DNA from 4 places in the Pseudomonas salmasensis genome. Region 4 is predicted to be linked to each of the others. Evidence: predicted binding sites of a transcription regulator. Region 4 holds the regulator's gene; each other region holds the start of a gene.
The links. Region 4 encodes FliA, which starts transcription of late flagellar genes. Its sites were predicted from a motif close to CTAAAGTTTNNNNNNNNNNNGCCGNTAA; they were not measured.
Positions count from the first base shown of each region.

Region 1: a site for FliA is predicted at 1,233-1,260, ahead of HU731_RS16675 (methyl-accepting chemotaxis protein). Genes of this name have one in related genera too.
Region 2: a site for FliA is predicted at 1,708-1,735, ahead of HU731_RS10080 (methyl-accepting chemotaxis protein). Genes of this name have one in related genera too.
Region 3: a site for FliA is predicted at 1,592-1,619, ahead of HU731_RS21810 (flagellar protein MotY). Genes of this name have one in related genera too.

Region 1 covers NZ_CP077083.1:3,691,588-3,695,303, forward strand. Annotated here, with positions in the region: rRNA gene HU731_RS16660 (23S ribosomal RNA) at 1-598, shown strand, start outside; rRNA gene rrf (5S ribosomal RNA) at 757-872, shown strand; rRNA gene rrf (5S ribosomal RNA) at 984-1,099, shown strand; gene HU731_RS16675 (methyl-accepting chemotaxis protein) at 1,373-3,253, shown strand; gene HU731_RS16680 (amino acid adenylation domain-containing protein) at 3,315-3,716, opposite strand, start outside.
Region 2 covers NZ_CP077083.1:2,294,777-2,298,492, reverse strand. Annotated here, with positions in the region: gene HU731_RS10080 (methyl-accepting chemotaxis protein) at 1-1,637, opposite strand, end outside; gene HU731_RS10075 (YbaN family protein) at 1,776-2,177, opposite strand; gene HU731_RS10070 (biliverdin-producing heme oxygenase) at 2,347-2,955, opposite strand; gene HU731_RS10065 (TonB-dependent receptor) at 3,094-3,716, opposite strand, start outside.
Region 3 covers NZ_CP077083.1:4,874,265-4,877,980, forward strand. Annotated here, with positions in the region: gene rnt (ribonuclease T) at 1-483, opposite strand, end outside; gene pyrC (dihydroorotase) at 480-1,526, opposite strand; gene HU731_RS21810 (flagellar protein MotY) at 1,683-2,591, shown strand; gene HU731_RS21815 (argininosuccinate synthase) at 3,251-3,716, shown strand, end outside.
Region 4 covers NZ_CP077083.1:1,651,349-1,655,064, reverse strand. Annotated here, with positions in the region: gene fleN (flagellar synthesis regulator FleN) at 1-738, shown strand, start outside; gene fliA (RNA polymerase sigma factor FliA) at 735-1,475, shown strand; gene HU731_RS07135 (chemotaxis response regulator CheY) at 1,643-2,017, shown strand; gene HU731_RS07130 (protein phosphatase CheZ) at 2,036-2,824, shown strand; gene HU731_RS07125 (chemotaxis protein CheA) at 2,836-3,716, shown strand, end outside.

The DNA of each region.
Region 1 (3,716 bases), 2.0 Mb from region 4:
GGAAATCGGTCGTAGAGTATAAAGGCAAAAGCGCGCTTGACTGCGAGACAGACACGTCGAGCAGGTACGAAAGTAGGTCTTAGTGATCCGGTGGTTCTGTATGGAAGGGCCATCGCTCAACGGATAAAAGGTACTCCGGGGATAACAGGCTGATACCGCCCAAGAGTTCATATCGACGGCGGTGTTTGGCACCTCGATGTCGGCTCATCACATCCTGGGGCTGAAGCCGGTCCCAAGGGTATGGCTGTTCGCCATTTAAAGTGGTACGCGAGCTGGGTTTAGAACGTCGTGAGACAGTTCGGTCCCTATCTGCCGTGGACGTTTGAGATTTGAGAGGGGCTGCTCCTAGTACGAGAGGACCGGAGTGGACGAACCTCTGGTGTTCCGGTTGTCACGCCAGTGGCATTGCCGGGTAGCTATGTTCGGAATAGATAACCGCTGAAAGCATCTAAGCGGGAAACTAGCCTCAAGATGAGATCTCACTGGAACCTTGAGTTCCCTGAAGGGCCGTCGAAGACTACGACGTTGATAGGTTGGATGTGTAAGCGCTGTGAGGCGTTGAGCTAACCAATACTAATTGCCCGTGAGGCTTGACCATATAACACCCAAGCAATTTGACTACTCTAACGAGCATCAGATTGCGGTGTGTGAAGACGAAGATAAACCGAAAGTTCGACGCTCACAAAACACCGAGATCTATCACCTACCCAATTTGCTGAAGCGAGGCCAACTGGCCACGACTCAGTACCCGAATTTCTTGACGACCATAGAGCATTGGAACCACCTGATCCCATCCCGAACTCAGCAGTGAAACGATGCATCGCCGATGGTAGTGTGGGGTTTCCCCATGTGAGAGTAGGTCATCGTCAAGATTAAATTCCAAAACCCCTGTCTGCTAACGCAGACAGGGGTTTTGTTTATGTAGAAGCTCATGAATTTCACCGGCACGTTGCCAGAGCGCAACGGTCTGGTACACAGAATTTCTTGACGACCATAGAGCATTGGAACCACCTGATCCCATCCCGAACTCAGCAGTGAAACGATGCATCGCCGATGGTAGTGTGGGGTTTCCCCATGTGAGAGTAGGTCATCGTCAAGATTGAATTCCGAAACCCCTGTCTGCTAACGCAGACAGGGGTTTTGTCGTTTAGGACGGCCCGTCACAGCCTATCTACGCGACACCTACCGCCTGTCGGTTTCCTACGCTAAAAGAAGATGCTTCTCACAAATTCCTAAGATTTGTCGAAGTTTGGCCGAAAGCCTGACGAGCCATGCGTGCACCGAAATAGAGCGACCGCAGAGTCCGCCTATCCCGTACATGGAATGTTCCACTCGGCACGCTCACCCCCCTTTGGCAAAAGAAGTCGATGAAATGAATCTCAAGTTCAGTCATAAAATTCTGTTGGCCGCGTCAGGCGTCGTGGTTTTAGCCTTCGCGTTATTCACGCTCTACAACGACTACCTGCAGCGCAGCACCATCAGGCAAAACCTGACGTCGTCCATCCAGCAATCCGGCGAGCTCACCGCCAGCAGTGTGCAGAACTGGCTCAGTGGTCGCATCCTAGTCCTCGAGAACCTGGCGCAGAACGTTGCCCACCAGGGCAGCGCTGCCGACCTCCCAGGTTTGGTCGATCAACCAGCGTTTACCAGCAACTTCCAGTTCACCTATGTGGGACAAGCCAACGGGGTATTCACCCAGCGCCCTGACGCGAAGATGCCTGACGACTACGACCCTCGTCAGCGCCCTTGGTACAAGCAAGCAGTAGTGGCGGACAAAACCATGCTTACTCCGCCTTATATGGCGGCTGTGGGCGGTCAGATCGTGACAATTGCCATGCCGGTGAAAAAGAACGGCGAGTTGTTGGGTGTTGTCGGTGGTGACCTGAGCCTGCAGACACTGGTGAAGATCATCAACTCGGTAGACTTCGGTGGTATCGGCCATGCGTTCCTGGTCAGCGGTGATGGCCAGGTCATCGTCAGTCCGGACCAGGACCAGGTGATGAAGAACCTCAAGGACATCTACCCTGGCACCAACGTACGCATTGAGAAGCTCAACCAGGACGTCGTACTCAAAGGACAGGATCGCATCCTCTCTTTCACGCCTATCAGCGGCTTGCCTGGCGCTGACTGGTACATTGGCCTGTCGATCGACAAAGAAAAAGCCTACGCCCCGCTGGGCAAATTCCGTACTTCGGCCTTGATTGCAATGTTGATTGCCGTTGTGGCCATTGCGGTGCTCCTGAGCCTGTTGATTCAAGTCCTGTTGCGCCCGCTGACCACCATGGGCGTGGCCATGCAGGATATTGCCCAAGGCGAAGGTGATTTGACCCGACGTCTGGACGTGACCAGCAAGGACGAGTTCGGCGAGGTCGGCAGCGCATTCAACCAGTTCGTCGAGCGAATCCATGCGTCGATTTCCGAAGTGTCTTCGGCAACGCGCCAGGTGCACGATTTGTCCCAGCGTGTGATGGCTTCATCCAATGCGTCGATCATCGGTTCTGACGAACAGAGCGCGCGTACCAACAGCGTGGCCGCAGCCATCAACGAACTGGGTGCTGCCACCCAGGAAATCGCGCGTAACGCCGCGGATGCGTCCCAGCATGCCAGTGGTGCCAGCGAGCAAGCTGATGATGGTCGTAAAGTGGTGGAGCAAACTATCCAGGCGATGTCCGAGTTGTCGCAAAAGATCAGCCTGTCCTGCACTCAGATCGAAACCCTTAATGCCAGTACCGACAACATCGGGCACATCCTAGATGTGATCAAAGGCATTTCCCAACAAACCAACTTGCTCGCCCTCAACGCTGCGATCGAAGCGGCCCGTGCTGGCGAAGCCGGGCGTGGTTTTGCCGTGGTGGCGGATGAAGTGCGTAATTTGGCGCACCGTACCCAGGAGTCGGCAGAAGAAATCCACAAGATGATCACTTCGCTGCAAGTGGGCTCGCGTGAAGCTGTGACCACCATGAACGCCAGCCAGGCTTCCAGCGAAGAAAGTGTTGAAGTCGCCAACCAGGCAGGTGAGCGCCTGGTCAGCGTGACGCAACGTATCGTTGAGATTGATGGCATGAACCAATCCGTTGCGGCCGCCACTGAAGAACAGACCGCAGTGGTTGAAACCCTCAACGTCGATATCAACCAGATCAACCTGCTGAACCAGCAGGGTGTGGCCAACCTCAACGAGACGCTCAAGGACTGCGATGCGCTGTCCCAGCAGGCCAGCCGATTGAAGCAGTTGGTCGATAGCTTCAAAATTTGATTCTGACTGCATCGGAGCGAGGCCTCTCGCTCCGACTGCTTGGCCCTGTCCAGGGTGCTATTCAGAGGAAGCTAATAGCGCTCAGATAGTCGCAGCCCTTGCGCAACAGTGGCTGGTTCTTGGGTGGATAGCACATCCCCATTTTTTCCACGCCCCACCGGGCATTGTCGTAACGGATCATCGACGTATCACCGATGTCTTCGCCCAGCCCGTCCAGATAAAAGCCTAGCACCCCGAACAGGGCATTATCGCGGCTCACTTTGCGCAACGCTCGTTGCCACTCTTCAACGCTTACTCGGTCAAAAACGTGCCCAGCCTCGCTGAAGGCATCCAGGTACTGATCCCAATTCAAGGGCTGCGGATTGTGCAGGTTGAACACGTTTCGCTCGGTGTCAAAATGAGCGCTATGGAAGGCGATGAACCGCGCCAGGAAGTCCACCGGCATCAGATCGAAATTGGCCTC
Region 2 (3,716 bases), 640 kb from region 4:
AACACTGAACCGATTTGCTCGCTGTTGACCGCCAGGGCTTCGACCTCGCCCACGGCTTTGCTGACTTCGTCGGCCAGAGTGGTGATATCGCGGGTGCTCTGTTCGATGATCGACATGCCTTCGCGTGCCGACTGATCGGCGCCGCGTGCCGCGCTGGCGGCATTGGAGGCGCTGTTGGCCACGTCGTGGGCGGTGGCGCTCATTTCGTTCGACGCGGTGGCGACCTGGTCGATTTCACGGAACTGCACTTGCATGCCTTCGCTGGTCTGGCGCGCAATGGCGGACGATTGATCGGCCGTCCCACGGGCTTCGGTGATGCTTTGCTTGATCTGCGCAATGGTCGGCTGCAGCTTGTCGAGGAAACGGTTGAACCAGTTCACCAACTCGCCCAGTTCGTCCTTCTTGGTGTAGGCCAGGCGCTGGGTGAGGTCGCCGTCACCGCTGGCGATGTCCTTGAGCATGGCGGCCACGCTATTGATAGGGCGGGTCACGCCAGTAGCGGTCAGCCAGATCAACAGCAAGCCCAGCAGGCCAGCGGCGGCGGCCACCAGCAGGGCTTTGAGCGTGCCCGTGGCCTGGGCCTCGTCGAGCACGGCTTGGAGTTTTTCGCTGTCGGCCAACATCACTGCTTTGGGCAGCTTGATCACCACGCCCCAGGATTTGGCACCGGCAATCGGCTTGAGCGGGTACACGGCACGAATGGTGTCGTCCTCTTCACGGATAACAGGCCGGTCATTGGCCAGCAGTTGCACGATCTCCTTGCCTTCGGCGCCAATGCTGTCGATCAGGTTCTTGCCGACTTTGGCCGGCTCACCACTGTAGGCGGCGATCAGGCCGGTGCTGGACAGAATCTCCAGGTGGGCGGCGCCGTTGAACAGGTCTTTTTGCGCCGCATCGGTGGTCGCTTGCAGGGCGGTGAGGGCGATGTCCACGCCGACCACGCCGATGACTTTGCCGTCGACGATCAGCGGCAAGGAAATGGTGGTCATCAGTACCGGTTTGCCGGCCACCGTGTCTTCGTACGGGTCCAGCAGGCAAGTGCTGCGCGTGTCCCGTGGGCAGGTGTACCAGATGTTATAGGGCGTGCCGCTGAGGTTAAGCGTGGTTTTGGTCAGGTCGTCTTCGACCATGATGGTGTTCTGGCCTTCGCCGCCAGCCCGGCTCCAGTAGCTGGAAAACCGGCCTTTTTCATTGGAGGCGCGTGCCTTGTCGTCGATAAATTCGCTGTCCTTGCCATCCAGCCCGTTGGGTTCGAACGACAACCAGATGCCCAGCACCTTGGTGTTGCGCTCGAACGCGGTTTTGACGCTGCGGTTGAGTTCTTCACGCAGCGCTGCGGCTTCAAGGGAACGCTGGGTGCCCAACTGACGCAGGTCTTTGATCTGGTCGGCAAGGGCGGTGACCACCAGCAGGTTTTCGCCGAAGGTCTGCTGCAAGTGGCCGGCCTGTTCGGCCGCTTTGGATTGCAGCAACTGCTCCACGCTGGCGGTGAGCATTCGTGAGCTTGAATCACTGACCAGCCGATCGTTCTGGTTGGTGTTGTAGATATTGATGCCGACCACCAGTGCGATGACACCCAGCAGGCACAGGCCGGACAGCAACACGATTTTCAAGCGGATAGAGAGGGTGTCGAACATAGGTTCACTCACGAATGGACTTGTTGGAATGCACGCAAACGCGCCAAGTCCCTTCGGCGTCATGCCTGGAACATCGGCGTCACACATCAATTCATGAGAAATAGGCGATGAGCGGTAGGAAAACGCCTACACGCCGCCTTAGACGGGCCGTGCGAGCTGTTCGGGGCGGGACCAGATCCACAGGTTGCCCAGGCTCATCCCGGCAATCGCCAGGTACACCGGCCAGCCGTGATCGAGCATCACCAGCATCAACACGGCGCACAGCAACATGCTCACCGTGGCGCTGACCTTGGCGCGACGGGCAATGATCTTGCCGTTGCGCCAGTTGGACAGGATCGGCCCGAACAGGCGATGGTTTTCCAGCCAGGCGCTGAGGCGCGGCGAGCTTTTGGTGGCGGCCCAGGCGGCGAGCAGGATGAATTCAGTAGTGGGCAACCCCGGTATGACAATCGCCACCAAGCCGATCCCCAGGCTGACGTAGGCCAGCAGGCCGAAGAGAAGCTGGGCGATTTTGGAGGAGGATTGGGGTTTGCCGGTCATGCTGCAGTTTTCTGGTGGGAAGGTTTACACATTGTTAGCCATGAAATGCACTCAACTGTGGGAGCTGGCTTGCCTGCGATAGCGGTGTATCAGGTTAAACATCTGGAGCTGACTCACCGCCATCGCAGGCAAGCCAGCTCTCACATTGAACCGCTGTCTACCGGAATACTTATGCCAGTTCCGGGGCGCTAGCGTACGCCTGTTCCAGCAACACGGTGAAGCGCACAAACGCATCAATCGCGCCTTTTTCCACGGCAGCTTCTTCTTCGGCACTGAACTCCAGGCCGTCGAGGGTGCGGGTGAAACTCTTCCAGCCCTCGGCGCGACCGCCGGCTGGCTCGCCCAGGTGGCGGGCACCGAAGGTTTCACTCAGGCCCAGGCCCACGGCGCGCTTGATCAGGAACGCAGCGCCCAGCTTGGAGCCTTCGGAGACGAACAGCCAGCCCAAAGCGCAGGCTTTGCTGGGGTTGTTCACCGCGCCGGCAACCGGGGCCGGGATTTCGGTGTCCAGGTCTGCCAGGTCGAGCTTGGCCGCTTCGGCGCGGCAGCGGGCGGCCAGGTCAGGGATGATCTGGTTCAGCTCGGCATCGTTGTACAGGGCTACCAGTTCCGATTGGAACAGGTATTGGGCCACGACGAAGCGGGCGAAGTTGGCCTGGGTTTCGAACGGCGCGTGAGCCTTCACCAATGCGTCGAGCTTGGTGTGCGGCGCGTTGGTGATCTGGTTCAGGCGCTGGGAGCGCAGGCTTGGGCGTTCTGCGGTGGAAGAAGCGGTCATGAAAAAAGTCCTTGAGAAGAGAAGCGCCTGGGTGCCCTTAAAGAGAGCTGTTATCAACTAGACGAACAAGAAGACGCGGCACAGTAAAAAATCCTCACCTCGCCGCGGATGCATGGGCGGCGAGGTGGGGCGCATGGGTCAGATGTCCCAGATCACGTTGATCGCAAAGTTGCGACCGGGCTGGGTCAGGCGGTCGAGGTTGGCCGGGCCGGTCACACCGGCCTCGCCGACGCTGTCGTAGCTGCGCACGTCATCCCAGTTCCAGTACTTCTTGTCGGTGAGGTTGTAGAGGCCACCGTTGACGGTCACGTCTTTGCTCACCTTGTAGTAGGCGGTCAGGTCGAGGATGCCGAAACCCGGGGTTTTGAACGGGCCGTCGGTGCCGCCGTCGGGCGCGTGGAAGGTTGTGCTGTCGACGCGGTCCTGTTTTTTCACCACGGTCCAGCTCAGCAGGCCACCGTAGTTGTCCTGGTCGTAGCCCAGGCCAAACACGCCCTTGAGTGGGTTGACGCTGTTCAACGGCTCGCCATTGTCGTCGTTGCGACCGTAGGTGTAGGCAACCGAGCCCTGGGTATACAGGCCCTTCGGCGCGCCGAAGGTATCCAGGTTCAGGCGGCCCTTGGCTTCCACGCCCTTGATGGTGGCGCGCTTGATGTTGACGGCCTGGAACTGCTCCACGGTGCCGCCGACCACGGCGTTGTCTTCGTCGATAAAGTCGCGGTATTTGTTGTAGTACACCGCAATATCGAAGGAGCCTTCGT
Region 3 (3,716 bases), 3.1 Mb from region 4:
GTCGAAGCTGGAGAACGGGTGAAACGGATTGCGCTTCATGTCCAATCGCGCCACGGCGGCGTTCAGGAAGCCCAGGTCGAAACTGCTGTTGTGGCCGACCAGAATTGCGCGTTTGCAGCCATTGGCCTTCAACGCCTTGCGCACGCCACGGAAGATATCGGTCAGCGCCGCTTCTTCACTCACCGCCATGCGCAGTGGGTGATCGAGCTTGATCCCGGTGAATTCCAGGGCAGCGGCTTCGATATTGGCGCCTTCGAACGGCTCGACGCGAAAGAAATGCGTGTGCTCCGGGTACACAAAACCCTGTTCGTCCATGCCGATGGTGGTTGCGGCAATTTCCAGCAAGGCATCGGTGGCGCAGTTGAAACCACCGGTTTCTACGTCGATGACGACCGGCAGATAGCCGCGAAAGCGCTCGGCCATCGGATGGCGCGAGCCGCCACCGCCGTGCTCTTGTTCGTCGTCGTAATGGTCTTCACTCACTTGCTTTCCTCCAGCAGGCGCCAGCGCAGTGTTTCACCGGCGCGCAGCGGGATAACGGTCAGCTCGCCAAAGGGCAGGCTGGCAGGGGCGGTCCAGTCTTCACGAACCAGGGTAATGCGGTCGGTATTCGCCGGCAGGCCGTAGAAACGCGGGCCGTTGAGGCTGGCAAAACCTTCGAGTTTGTCCAGCGCGTTACGCTGTTCGAATGCTTCGGCGTACAACTCGATGGCGGCAAATGCCGTGTAGCAGCCGGCGCAGCCGCATGCAGCTTCCTTGGCGTGCTGGGCGTGGGGCGCCGAGTCGGTACCGAGGAAGAATTTCGGGCTGCCGCTGGTGGCGGCATCCAGCAGGGCTACCTGATGGGTGTTGCGCTTGAGGATCGGCAGGCAGTAGAAGTGCGGCCGAATCCCGCCCACCAGCATGTGGTTGCGGTTGTAGAGCAGGTGATGGGCGGTGATGGTCGCGCCAACGTTGGCCGACGCCTCGCTGACGAACTGCACGGCATCGGCGGTGGTGATGTGTTCAAACACCACTTTGAGCGTGGGGAACAGCTCGACCACACGACGCATGTGTTCATCGATGAAGATTTTTTCGCGATCGAACACGTCCACATCGCCACGGGTGACTTCCCCGTGGATCAGCAACGGCATGCCGACTTCCGCCATGGCTTCGATCGCCGGCAGGATCTTGTCGATACTGGTTACACCGGAATCGGAGTTGGTGGTCGCGCCTGCCGGGTACAGCTTGGCGGCGTGCACATAACCGCTGGCCTTGGCTTCACGGATTTCTTCAGGCTGGGTGCGGTCGGTGAGGTAGAGCACCATCAACGGTTCGAAGCGGCTGCCGGCCGGTCGTGCAGCGAGGATGCGCTGGCGATAGGCGTCGGCCTCTGCGGCATTGCGCACCGGAGGTACCAGGTTAGGCATGATGATGGCACGGCCAAACGTGCGGGCCACGTCGGCCACGGTTTGGGGTAACGCAGCACCATCGCGAAGATGAATATGCCAGTCGTCGGGACGCAGCAGGGTCAGGCGGTCGGACATTGGGGATTCCAGGCGGGTCAATCTGGTGGGAATGCTACCGGAAAAGACTCTTGCAGGCACTCGCTATCAAGTTTTGCCGGATGCTACCGATATCTCCGGGTATGCCTTAACGATGTATGACGCTGTGAAGTGTTGTAGAAACCCATGGAGCCTCCCGTGCGCCAGTATTATCTAGCCCTGCTCAGTGTGTTCGCCAGCCTGCCTGCGGCGGCCCTCACGTTCCAGACACGTCTGGAGAATATTGAGTGGAAGGTAGAGGGCGATCAGTTCGAGTGCCGCTTGACCCAGCCGATCACCGATTTCGGTTCTGGTGAATTCGTACGCCGGGCGGGCGAGCAGGCCACGTTTCGTCTGAAAACCTATGGCAGCAGCCTCGGCGCCGGCTCAGCAACCCTGCTGGCTGCTGCCGCGCCGTGGCAACCGGGCCGAGGTGATATCAACCTGGGGGCCGTGCGTGTCGGCAGCGGCGACGTGCTGTTCAATAGCTCCCAGGCCCAGGCCGGTCGCCTGTTCACGGGCTTGCTCGAAGGGCGCAGCCCGACGGTGCGGCATTACGGGCGTGAAGGTGGTTACTCGGAAATTCGCCTGCTGCCGGTAAAATTCAACAAGGCGTACAACGATTATCAGCTGTGCACCACCAAGCTGTTGCCCATGAATTACGACCAGGTCAAACAGACCGAAGTGGGCTTTCCCGGTGGCGGCATTGAGCTGGACGCGGCGGCCAAGAAGAAGTTGTCCGTGATCCTGGCCTTCATGAAGGCCGATCCCACGGTCAATCATGTCGAGTTGAACGGCCATTCCGACAACAGCGGCAACCGCCTGACCAACCGCGACGTATCGCGCCGCCGTGCCCTGGCGGTGATGGACTACTTCAAGGCCAACGGCATCCAGGAATCGCAGATCACGATGCGCTTCCATGGCGAAAGCTACCCCTTGGCGCCCAACACCAATGCCGCCAACCGTGCGCGTAACCGCCGTGTGAATATTCAGCTTGAGCGGGTGGCTGCCCCTGAGAAGCCGGCGCCCCAGGCCGCTGCGCCGAGCAACCCGGCGGCTACCTCATAAGCATGGGTAGCTGCACAACTTCGGTATGACGCCGAAACTGTGGCGAGGGAGCTTGCTCCCGTGACGACCGAATAGCCGACGCCTATCTATCTGACACCCCACGATCCAAATGTGGGAGCTGGCTTGCCTGCGAAGGCGGCCTGACAGTCAACACAGTTGGACCGGGTACATATCCGTTATTTAGGTAACGGCCACTTAGGGTTCCGCCCTGACGGCGGCTCACTTTCGAAAAGCGCGAAAGTAAGCAAAGCGCTCTTGCCCCACCACTCGGCACCTCGCCTAGGCTCGGTGTGCCCGAACACAGTCTTGAATCCGTGGGCCGCCGCCACGCGCCATCCATGGCGCGGGGCGGCTAACCCGGCGTCCTGCCGGGTTACCCACGAATTCAAACCTGCGTTCGGCCAGCGTGGTTTAACGGGGCGCCTGAGATCAAGATCACAAGCAGATCAAGAGCAAGATCAAGAGCGACTCGCTTCGCATCGTGGTTACCGTTGAACGCTACAAGGTTGTGCAAATACCTCTGCTCCATAGAGGCGACCATCGGTCGCCCACTCGACATAATCTGTCGCTTTATCTTCATTTGCTGTCGCGCCCCTGTAATTTCGCGGTTTTGATCGGTAGAATCGTCGCCTTTCCGTACAACCCCGTGGAGTGATGGCATGGCCGACGTAAACAAGGTCGTTCTCGCGTATTCCGGCGGCCTGGACACTTCGGTGATCCTCAAGTGGCTGCAGGATACGTATAACTGTGAAGTGGTGACCTTCACCGCTGACCTGGGTCAGGGTGAAGAGGTCGAACCTGCACGTGCCAAGGCGCAAGCCATGGGCGTGAAAGAGATCTACATTGACGACCTGCGCGAAGAGTTCGTCCGCGATTTCGTTTTCCCGATGTTTCGCGCCAACACTGTCTACGAAGGTGAGTACCTGCTGGGTACCTCCATCGCACGTCCACTGATCGCCAAGCGCCTGATCGAGATCGCCAACGAAACTGGCGCCGACGCCATTTCCCACGGCGCCACCGGCAAGGGCAACGACCAGGTCCGTTTCGAACTGGGTGCCTACGCACTCAAGCCAGGCGTGAAAGTCATTGCGCCGTGGCGTGAATGGGACCTGTTGTCCCGTGAAA
Region 4 (3,716 bases):
GCAGAGCTTGGCCGTCGCGTCATGCTGCTGGATGCTGACCTGGGCTTGGCGAACGTGGACGTTCTGCTGGGGCTGACACCCAAACATACCCTGGCCGATGTGATCGAGGGCCGCTGTGAGCTGCGCGACGTGCTGCTCCAGGGCCCCGGAGGCATTCGCATCGTGCCGGCGGCCTCGGGCACCCAGAGCATGGTGCACCTGAGTCCCGCGCAGCATGCCGGCTTGATCCAGGCGTTCAGCGACATTGGTGACAACCTCGACGTGCTGGTGATCGACACCGCCGCCGGCATCGGCGAATCCGTGGTCAGCTTTGTGCGCGCAGCGCAAGAAGTGCTGCTGGTGGTGTGCGACGAACCCACCTCGATCACCGATGCCTACGCACTGATCAAACTGCTTAACCGTGACTACGGCATGAACCGCTTTCGCGTGCTGGCCAACATGGCCCAGAGCCCGCAGGAAGGGCGCAACCTGTTCGCCAAGTTGACCAAGGTCACGGATCGCTTCCTCGATGTGGCTTTACAATACGTCGGCGCAGTTCCCTATGACGAGTGTGTGCGCAAGGCCGTGCAAAAGCAGCGTGCGGTCTATGAAGCGTTCCCTCGTTCGAAATGCGCACTGGCGTTCAAGGCCATTGCCCAGAAGGTCGATACCTGGCCATTGCCTGCCAACCCGCGCGGGCATCTGGAGTTTTTCGTCGAGCGATTGGTGCATCAGACGAGCGCAGGACCGGTGCTATGACATCCAGCGGCTACAACCTTTACAAAAAGTCGGCACGTGACAGCCAGGGCGAATTGATCGAGCGCTATGCGCCGCTGGTCAAGCGCATTGCCTATCACCTGTTGGCGCGCCTGCCCGCGAGTGTGCAGGTTGAAGACTTGATCCAGGCCGGCATGATCGGCCTGCTTGAAGTCTCAACCAAATACGACGCCAGCAAGGGCGCCAGTTTCGAAACGTATGCGGGTATCCGTATCCGTGGCGCGATGCTCGATGAAGTGCGTAAAGGCGATTGGGCGCCGCGTTCGGTACACCGCAATACCCGCATGGTCAGTGATGCAATTCGTGCAATTGAAGCAAAAACCGGTCGTGACGCTAAAGATCATGAAGTTGCGGCCGAACTCCAATTGAGTCTCGACGATTACTACGGGATTTTGAACGATACCTTGGGCAGCCGCCTGTTCAGTTTCGACGACCTTTTACAGGACGGCGAACACGAAGGGCTGCACGAGGACGGCGCGAGCGCGCATACGGAGCCGTCGCGCGACCTGGAAGACGAACGTTTCCAGGGCGCGTTGGCCGATGCAATCGCCAATCTGCCGGAGCGTGAGCGGCTGGTGCTGGCGCTGTACTACGACGAAGAGCTGAACCTCAAGGAAATCGGTGAGGTCCTGGGGGTCAGCGAATCGCGTGTCAGCCAGTTGCATAGCCAGTGCGCAGCCCGCTTGCGGGGGCGATTGGCCGAGTGGCGCGCGCGCTGACAGGCAGTGTGGGGACACTGCAGACGCTACCGTGAAACCGCAGGGTTTTGCGGGTGAGTACCGTGGTGCCCTGGGCAGTCCTTTTTGTGTAACGCCTGTTGATTGAAATGGCGCGTCCAGGTGCTGGGCGCGTTTAAGACTGCTTGGAGGTCGAATTGGACAAGAACATGAAAATCCTCATCGTTGATGACTTCTCAACGATGCGGCGGATCATTAAAAACCTGTTGCGTGACCTTGGGTTCACCAACACGGTCGAGGCGGATGACGGCCTGACGGCCATTCCGATTCTCAACAGCGGGAGCATCGACTTTCTGGTGACCGACTGGAACATGCCGGGCATGACCGGTATCGACCTGCTGCGCCACGTGCGCGCCGATGAAAAACTGCGCAGCCTGCCTGTGCTGATGGTGACCGCCGAAGCCAAGCGTGAACAGATCATCGAAGCCGCCCAAGCCGGGGTCAACGGTTACGTGGTCAAGCCATTCACGGCACTGGCCTTGAAAGAGAAGATCGAGAAAATCTTCGAACGCATCCACGGCTAATGCCATCGCGGGGGAGCTATGGAGCATAACGAAACGTCACAGGGCGACTTTGAGTCGACCCTGAAAAAACATGCTCACCAGTTGGTCGACAGCCTGGAAAAAGGCCAGTTCGCCGATGCGGTGCAGTTGATCCATGAGCTTAACCAGACCCGTGACCGCGGCCTGTACCAGGAAGTGGGCAAGCTCACACGCGAGCTGCACAGCGCAATCGTCAATTTCCAGATTGACCCGCGCATGCCCCAGGCCGAAGAAATTTCCCAGATCACCGATGCCACCGAGCGCCTGTCCTATGTGGTCAGGCTGACCGAGGCGGCGGCCAACCGCACCATGGACCTGGTGGAAAACGCCACGCCCCTGGTCAACGGCATGGCCACCGAAGCCCAGGCCTTGAGCCAGGACTGGGGCCGCTTCATGCGCCGTGAAGTCGGTGCTGAAGAGTTTCGTGAATTGGCGCGTCGCGTCGACGGGTTTCTGTCACGCAGCGAACAGGAAAACCGCACGGTGGCCAGCAACCTCAACGACATCCTGCTGGCCCAGGATTACCAGGACCTTACCGGCCAGGTGATCAAGCGCGTGACCCAGTTGGTCACCGAAGTGGAAAGCAACTTGCTCAAATTGGTGCTGATGGCCGGCCAGGTCGATCGTTTTGCCGGCATCGAACATGACCGCGAAGCGATCCTCTCGGAAAAAGATCCACAAAAACATCTCGCCAAGGGTGAAGGTCCGCAGATTCATGCCGATAAACGTGAAGACGTTGTGTCAGGTCAGGATGACGTAGATGACCTGTTATCCAGTTTAGGCTTCTAAGGAGCACCCACATGAGCTTCGGCGCCGATGAAGAAATCCTTCAGGATTTCCTTGTAGAGGCCGGCGAAATTCTAGAGCAACTGTCCGAACAACTGGTCGAGCTGGAAAGCCGACCGGATGATGCGAACCTGCTCAATGCAATTTTTCGCGGTTTTCACACTGTAAAAGGGGGCGCCGGCTTCCTCCAGCTCCATGAGCTGGTGGAGTGCTGTCACATCGCCGAGAACGTGTTCGACATCCTGCGCAAGGGTGAGCGTCACGTCGACTCGGAACTGATGGACGTGATTCTCGAAGCACTGGATGCGGTCAACGGCATGTTCAGCCAAGTGCGTGAACGTGCACCGATCACTGCCGCAACGCCGGAATTGCTGGCCGCCCTGGCGCGCCTGGCAGAACCTGCCGACACCGCGGCTGCGCCGGTGGTCGAGGCCGCGCCGGAGCCGGTGGCGCAAGCCGAGCCGGACGTGACCGACAGCGAGTTCGAACAACTGCTCAACTCCCTCAGCGCGGTCAAGGCCCAAGCGGAATCGCCGGTGCAGCCTGCCGCGACGCCGAGCAGTGAAGACATTACCGACGCTGAGTTCGAGTCGTTGCTCGACCAGTTGCACGGCAAAGGCCAGTTCGCAGCAGATGCCGTGGCACCGCCTGCCGCAGCGCCAGAAGCGCCCGCTGCCAACGCCAGCACCGACATTACCGACGACGAATTCGAGGCACTGCTCGACCAACTGCATGGCAAAGGCACCTTTGTGGCCCAAGCCCTGCCCGAGGTGGCGGCGACTGCCGCCGCAGCGCCAGCGGCCAGCGCAGCGCCGGCCGGTGACGGGTTGATCTCCGATCACGAATTCGAAGCCCTGCTCGACGAGTTGCACGGCAAAGGCAAGTTCAGCGAAGT